One region of the Absicoccus intestinalis genome, then DNA from elsewhere that is predicted to be linked to it. Evidence: a T-box and tRNA genes for the amino acid it is inferred to sense, from the RefSeq annotation. Region 1 holds a T-box; the other holds one or more tRNA genes.
The links. The T-box of region 1 lies ahead of thrS (threonine--tRNA ligase). A T-box ahead of a tRNA ligase gene usually reads a tRNA of that ligase, here a tRNA-Thr.
Positions count from the first base shown of each region.

Region 2: it encodes a tRNA-Thr, which carries the amino acid that the T-box ahead of thrS (threonine--tRNA ligase) is inferred to sense. The anticodon was not compared.

Region 1 covers NZ_JALBUS010000004.1:23,397-26,796, reverse strand. The annotation lists gene MOZ64_RS03270 (HAMP domain-containing sensor histidine kinase) at 1-931, shown strand, start outside; T-box leader at 1,129-1,330, shown strand; gene thrS (threonine--tRNA ligase) at 1,362-3,113, shown strand; gene MOZ64_RS03260 (co-chaperone GroES) at 3,238-3,400, shown strand, end outside.
Region 2 covers NZ_JALBUS010000012.1:13,792-17,191, forward strand. The annotation lists gene MOZ64_RS08005 (DNA-directed RNA polymerase subunit alpha) at 1-33, opposite strand, end outside; gene rpsK (30S ribosomal protein S11) at 49-438, opposite strand; gene rpsM (30S ribosomal protein S13) at 455-820, opposite strand; gene rpmJ (50S ribosomal protein L36) at 833-949, opposite strand; gene infA (translation initiation factor IF-1) at 962-1,180, opposite strand; tRNA gene MOZ64_RS08030 (tRNA-Lys) at 1,299-1,374, opposite strand; tRNA gene MOZ64_RS08035 (tRNA-Thr) at 1,385-1,460, opposite strand; tRNA gene MOZ64_RS08040 (tRNA-Gly) at 1,469-1,542, opposite strand; tRNA gene MOZ64_RS08045 (tRNA-Lys) at 1,552-1,627, opposite strand; tRNA gene MOZ64_RS08050 (tRNA-Thr) at 1,632-1,707, opposite strand; tRNA gene MOZ64_RS08055 (tRNA-Val) at 1,718-1,793, opposite strand; tRNA gene MOZ64_RS08060 (tRNA-Gly) at 1,797-1,870, opposite strand; tRNA gene MOZ64_RS08065 (tRNA-Gln) at 1,880-1,954, opposite strand; tRNA gene MOZ64_RS08070 (tRNA-Tyr) at 1,960-2,043, opposite strand; tRNA gene MOZ64_RS08075 (tRNA-Val) at 2,057-2,132, opposite strand; gene MOZ64_RS08080 (hypothetical protein) at 2,179-2,562, opposite strand; gene MOZ64_RS08085 (rod shape-determining protein) at 2,645-3,400, shown strand, end outside.

The DNA of each region.
Region 1 (3,400 bases):
TTCTTCTTTAGTGGATTCTACTTTTGATCTTACGATTTTTGCCTATTTTGCGATGTTGTTGATCATGATGATATGGGTGTATTCCATCATTCATCCATTGAACCAGATCAAATATTACATTGAACAAGTGAAAATGGGAAAAGATGTAGAATTGCATGTCAATCGAGAAGATGAAATAGGCGAAGTGGCGGATGCTTTGGTCAATATGAAGGATGAATTGACAAAGCAGGAAAAAGCCAAAGAGGAAATGATCCATAACATTTCTCATGATTTGAAGACACCTATCGCAACCATTAAATCCTATGCCGAATCCATCAAAGATGGGATCTATCCTTATGGTACGATGGAAAAAAGTGTTGATGTGATCATTGATAATGCACAACGTTTGGAAGATAAAGTTCATAATCTTTTGTATTTAAATCGGGTCGAATATTTGATCACCAGTGATGCCGAAGGTGTCGTTACCAATATGAAAGATGTTGTTGAACAAGTTGTCTTAAATACAGCCGTCATTCGTAAGGATATAGAAATTCAAACAGACATGGAAGAAGTGTTCTTTGATGGTTTGTTGGAATCTTGGCGAGTGACCATTGAAAATATCATGGAAAATGCATTTCGTTATGCGAAAACATATATTCGAATTGAATTGCACGAAGATGATCTAAAAATATCCAATGATGGACCAAAAATGGATGAAGATCGGATTGAAACGTTGTTTCATCCCTATGAAAAAGGGGAAGGGGGTCGTTTTGGTTTGGGTTTATCCATTGTTGATAAAGTGGTGAAGGCCAATCGTTATCTTGTGAAAGGATATAATACGGAAGATGGGGTTTGTTTTGAAATTTATCGACCGCATCCGAAAGTAAAAAAACAAGCCAATCGAAGACGGAACTATCGCCAGAAAAATGAGAAGCAGAATAAAGAACGATGATTTTTGAATCATGCAGAATTTCCTTTTGTCGAAATTCACTTCTTCAAAGTAGAAGAAGATGGCAAGAATAATAGATGGAGGTTTAAATATCAAACTTCTTAGTAGCTTTATTTTCGATGAATTGAGGCAGTTTACTGAAATAGAATGAAAAAATAAATTCTATCGTGCATTTTAACATCGAATAGTTTATAATGAGGACAATAATGTTGAAAAGGACATGAATAGGAATCATGCAATCTAGAGAGAAGAATGGTTGGTGTAAATTCTTTGCGCAGATTTTTATTTACTCCCTTGGAGTTGCCCTCGAAAGAGTGTGCCGTAAGTTGGCGTTAACAACACTTGAGATGTACAGAATTTTTCTGTAAATTAAGGTGGTACCGCGTTCACAACGTCCTTATATAGGACGTTTTTTTATTTAGGAGGAAACAAAATGGAACTTGTGAACTTTACTGAAGATGAACATTTAAAAACATTGAATCATTCATGTGCGCATTTAATGGCCCAAGCCGTTCGTCATATTTGGCCAGATGCTAAATTTTGGGTTGGACCTGTCGTGGAAGAAGGATTCTATTATGATATGGATCTAGGTGATCATACGATCACAGATGAAGATCTGGATAAGATCACAAAAGAGATGAAGAAATGTGCGAAATCGGATAAACGTATCGTTCGTCAGGAAATCAGCCGAGAAGAGGCTTTGGCGCGTTTTAAAGATGATCCATATAAAGTCGATTTGATTACTCGTATGCCGGAAGGTACAAACATTTCGATGTATACGCAAGGTGACTTTACCGACTTATGTCGAGGTCCTCATGTAGAGAGTACAAAGAAGTGTCGTTATTTTAAGTTGATGAAACATTCTGGTGCTTACTGGAAAGGTGATGTCAACAATAAAATGTTACAACGTATTTATGGTGTATGTTTCGATACAAAAGAAGATCTAGACAAATACCTGGAAGCTTTAGAGGAAGCAAAGAAACGTGATCACAAGAAGATTGGTCGTGAAATGGGCTTATTTATGATGTCTGAATTTGCACCTGGTATGCCATTCTTCCTTCCAGATGGAATGATCCTTCAAAGACAATTGGAAGAATATTGGCATGAAGAACATGTCAAAGAAGGATATCAATTTGTTCGTACACCTATCATGATGTCTAAAGAATTATGGGAAACCTCTGGACATTGGGGACACTATAAACAAAATATGTATACTTCAAAAGTAGAAAATCGTGAATTTGCGATCAAACCAATGAATTGCCCAGGCGCTGTGTTGGTCTATAACAATTCTTTGCATTCTTACAAAGATTTACCCCTTCGATTAGCTGAAGAAGGACTTGTGCATCGAAATGAAGCTTCTGGTGCATTAAACGGATTGTTCCGCGTTCGTGAATTTACCCAAGATGATTCACATATTTTTGTGACTGTCGATCAAATTGAAGATGAAGTAGGACGTATCATTGCCCTGATTGATCGTATTTATAGTGTTTTAGGATTGACATACAATATTGAATTGTCTACTCGTCCAGAAAGCTATATTGGTGAATTGGATGTTTGGGAAAAGAGTGAAAAAGCTTTGGCTGAGGCGTGCCGTAAAGCTGGAAAAGATTTTGTTGTAAATCCAGGCGATGGTGCTTTCTATGGTCCAAAATTGGATTTCCATATCAAGGATAGTTTGGGACGTATTTGGCAATGTGGTACGGTTCAATTGGATATGAATTTACCAGGTCGTTTTGGCGCTGTCTATGTGGATAAAGATGGATCTCGTAAGACACCAATCATGTTGCATCGTGTTGTCTTTGGTTCTTTTGAACGTTTCATTGGTATTTTGACCGAACATTTTGCTGGTCATTTCCCATTGTGGATGGCTCCTCATCAATTGGTTGTCATTCCTGTTCATCAGGAAAAACATTTGGTCTATGCGAAACAAGTACAAGAAGCATTGCAGGCAAAAGGATTGCGTGTTGATCTAGATGATCGTAATGAAAAATTAGGTTATCGTGTTCGTGAAGCACAAATCAAGCATATTAATTATCAATTGGTTGTTGGTGATGGCGAAATGGCTGAAAATACGGTAACGATTCGAAAGAGTGGTTCTCGTAAATCAGAAACAGTTTCATTGGAAGATGCCATTCAACGTTTTGTTTCCGAAGTGGATACTAAAGAATTATTTAAAGCTGAATAGGCAAGATCAGATCCATAGATATGGATCTGATTTTTTAAGCACTTTGATGTTGACAGTGCTAAATGTTGTGATATACTACAGTTAGCAATTGAAATAGACAAGTGCTAAAAAGGAGGATGCTAGTATGATTAAACCTTTACATGATTTTGTTTTATTGAAAAAAGAAAAAGAAGAAAAGACGACCGCAAGTGGAATTATCTTGACGAGTGGCAAAGAAAAATCAAAATTTGCGATCGTTGAAGAAATTGGAACTGGAGTCGAAAAGCCAGATTATGCCAAGGGCGATA
Region 2 (3,400 bases), on a different contig from region 1:
TAGATGAAAAATGGCTCTTTCAAATTCCTGCATTCTAGTCCTCCTTTACTATCCACGAGGTCGTTTTGGTGGACGACATCCATTGTGTGGAATTGGTGTAACATCATTGATCATCTTGATCTCAAGTCCAGCAACTTGCAATGCTCGCACAGCCGCTTCTCGTCCTGGACCTGGTCCTTTGATCTCTACACTCACCGTCTTCATACCATGATCAGCTGCTGCTTTACCAGCGGCTTCACCAGCCAACTGAGCAGCATATGGTGTGCTCTTGCGGCTGCCTTTGAATCCTAAGGCTCCTGCACTGGACCATGATACCGCATTTCCTTGTTCATCTGTGATCGTTACGATCGTGTTATTGAAAGTTGAGTGGATATGTGCAACTCCACGCGCAACATTCTTTTTTGCACGACGTTTTGCTTTGGTTTTCTTCTGTGCCATACTCTACGCAACCTCCCTATTTCTTCTTGTTTGCCACTGTCTTGGCTTTTCCTTTACGCGTACGCGCATTGGTCTTTGTTCTCTGTCCTCGTACAGGCAATCCTTTTCTATGTCGGATACCACGATAACAACCAATCTCCATCAATCGTTTGATGTTCAATTGAACTTCGCGTCGAAGATCTCCTTCGACTTTAATGTTGTCGATTTCTTTACGAATCGCATTCATCTGCTCATCGCTCAGATCTTTTACACGAATATCTTCACTGACTTTTGCGTTTTCCAATACTTTCTTCGCTGTACTGTTTCCAATGCCATAAATATAGGTCAATGAAACAACGACGCGCTTATTGTTTGGAATATCTACACCTGCAATACGTGCCATTTCTTCCTCCTGTTAGTTTCCTTGTCTCTGTTTGTGCTTAGGGTTCTCACAGATTACCATGACTCTTCCCTTACGTCGAATGACTCGACATTTATCGCACATTGGTTTTACGGATGGTCTTACTTTCATATAAATAACCTCCTACTTTCTTCTAAATGTAATACGCCCACGTGTTAAATCATAGGGTGAAATTTCTACGGTTACACGATCACCTGGTAAAATGCGAATGTGGTGCATACGGATTTTACCAGAAACGTGAGCCATGATTTCGTGTCCGTTTTCCAATTTCACTTTAAAAGCCGCACTTGGTAAAGTATCTACAACGATACCATCTAATTCGATCACATCTTGTTTAGCCATGAACCTTGACTCCTCCTTTTCTGATGAAATGATAGGCATAAAAAGCCAATTACCATTATACTAAACTTTAAACACCTTGCCAAGTAAAAAAAAACAGGCCAAGCCTGTTTCAAACCCTTGGTGACCTGTAGGCGATTCGAACGCCTGACCCTTTGATTAAAAGTCAAATGCTCTACCAGCTGAGCTAACAGGTCAAAAAAAAAGTGGTGCCGACTAAAGGAATTGAACCCTCAACCTACTGATTACAAGTCAGTTGCTCTACCAATTGAGCTAAGTCGGCAAAAAAAATGGAGCAGGTGATGAGAATCGAACTCACGTAGTCAGCTTGGAAGGCTGAAGTTCTACCATTGAACTACACCTGCATAAAAAAATGGTGACCCGTAGGCGATTCGAACGCCTGACCCTTTGATTAAAAGTCAAATGCTCTACCAGCTGAGCTAACGGGTCACGATGGTGCCGACTAAAGGAATTGAACCCTCAACCTACTGATTACAAGTCAGTTGCTCTACCAATTGAGCTAAGTCGGCAAATATCAAATGGTGGAGGTTAACGGGCTCGAACCGCTGACCCTCTGCTTGTAAGGCAGATGCTCTCCCAACTGAGCTAAACCTCCAAATGGAGCAGGTGATGAGAATCGAACTCACGTAGTCAGCTTGGAAGGCTGAAGTTCTACCATTGAACTACACCTGCATAAAAAAGTGGCTGGGGTAGCTGGATTCGAACCAACGAGTGCAGGAGTCAAAGTCCTGTGCCTTACCGCTTGGCTATACCCCAATAAATGGTGGAGGAGGACAGATTCGAACTGTCGAACCCGAAGGAACTGAGTTACAGTCAGCCGCGTTTAGCCACTTCGCTACCCCTCCAAAACTATTTAAATGGTGGAGGTTAACGGGCTCGAACCGCTGACCCTCTGCTTGTAAGGCAGATGCTCTCCCAACTGAGCTAAACCTCCGTCATTGCTTGGCGCTTTTATATATTACCAAGAGACGTACTCTTTGTCAAATCATTTTCTGTACTTTTTTTAATAATTCTTGATATCGTTTTTTCAAAGCACAAGTACAAGCCGAACGCATTGCCTTTTCGTTTACCCGATGATTGATGTGTACCACATTTTGATCTTGCATGACCACGATCGTACCTTGAATGCATTCTCTTGGTTTTCCATAAATACTTTTGATACGAATGGCACCAAAACGACGACACAGACTCAGGTCCACATCCGAATGCATTTGAAAATAAGGAATGGAATACAACACCGTATCGGATGGTGAAACAATATAAGCGGGCACCCCCATTTCTTCCAACAAAGGCTGCCATTCCATACAAAGACGCAATGCACGCACACTTTTCGGCTTATCCAATGCATCCAATACAAATATCATATACGTTCCTTGTGTATGTCTCAGTAATTCTTTCATTTGTAAATGTATTGTAGCATTCTTTTTTCAATAGTAAAATAGATGTATGGAATACATTGGATTAGATATTGGTACCCACACCATACGTTACATCAAAGAAAATACTATTTTATTTGATCAAGCGTCCCTATTGGCTTTTGATACCAATAAAAAAACAATTGCGATTGGCACCGAAGCTAGTCAACTGCGCGGTACACGACATGTCCGTAACTATCGCCGTCTATCTGAACTTTATAGCTATTTGGATGAAATCTTTAATCGCTATGAAAGTTTTCGTTTGTTTCACAAAACAACTGTCTTCTTTACCACTCCTTCTACCTTTGATAAAAAACAATGTGAAAAAATACGTCATCATATTCTCGAACAAGGTGCGACACAAGTTATCTATGATAAAGAACTTTGGTGTGCAGCCATTGGCGCCAAACTGCAAATTAACACATCCATCTCCGCATGTATGTTATATATGGGACATGCCTCTTGTGATATTGCCTGTTTTTCAAATGGCATCATTCAAAAAGAAAGTCATTCACCATATGGTGGTGCCCAAATTCTACAAACTTTCTATCGATGGATCCAAAAAAAATACAATCTTCAAGTCAGTCAACCCTTTATCGAACAGATATTGTTCCAATTTGGTCAAAGTCGTGAACCCATCCTGATCCACGGCACCGATATACGAACCCAACAAAATCGCAGCATTTCCATTTCTCAAGATCAAATTGGTCAAATTTTATCACGCATCGTGTACACATGGAGCCAATGGATCTATACCTTCTTGACCACTTTATCCAATCAACAACAA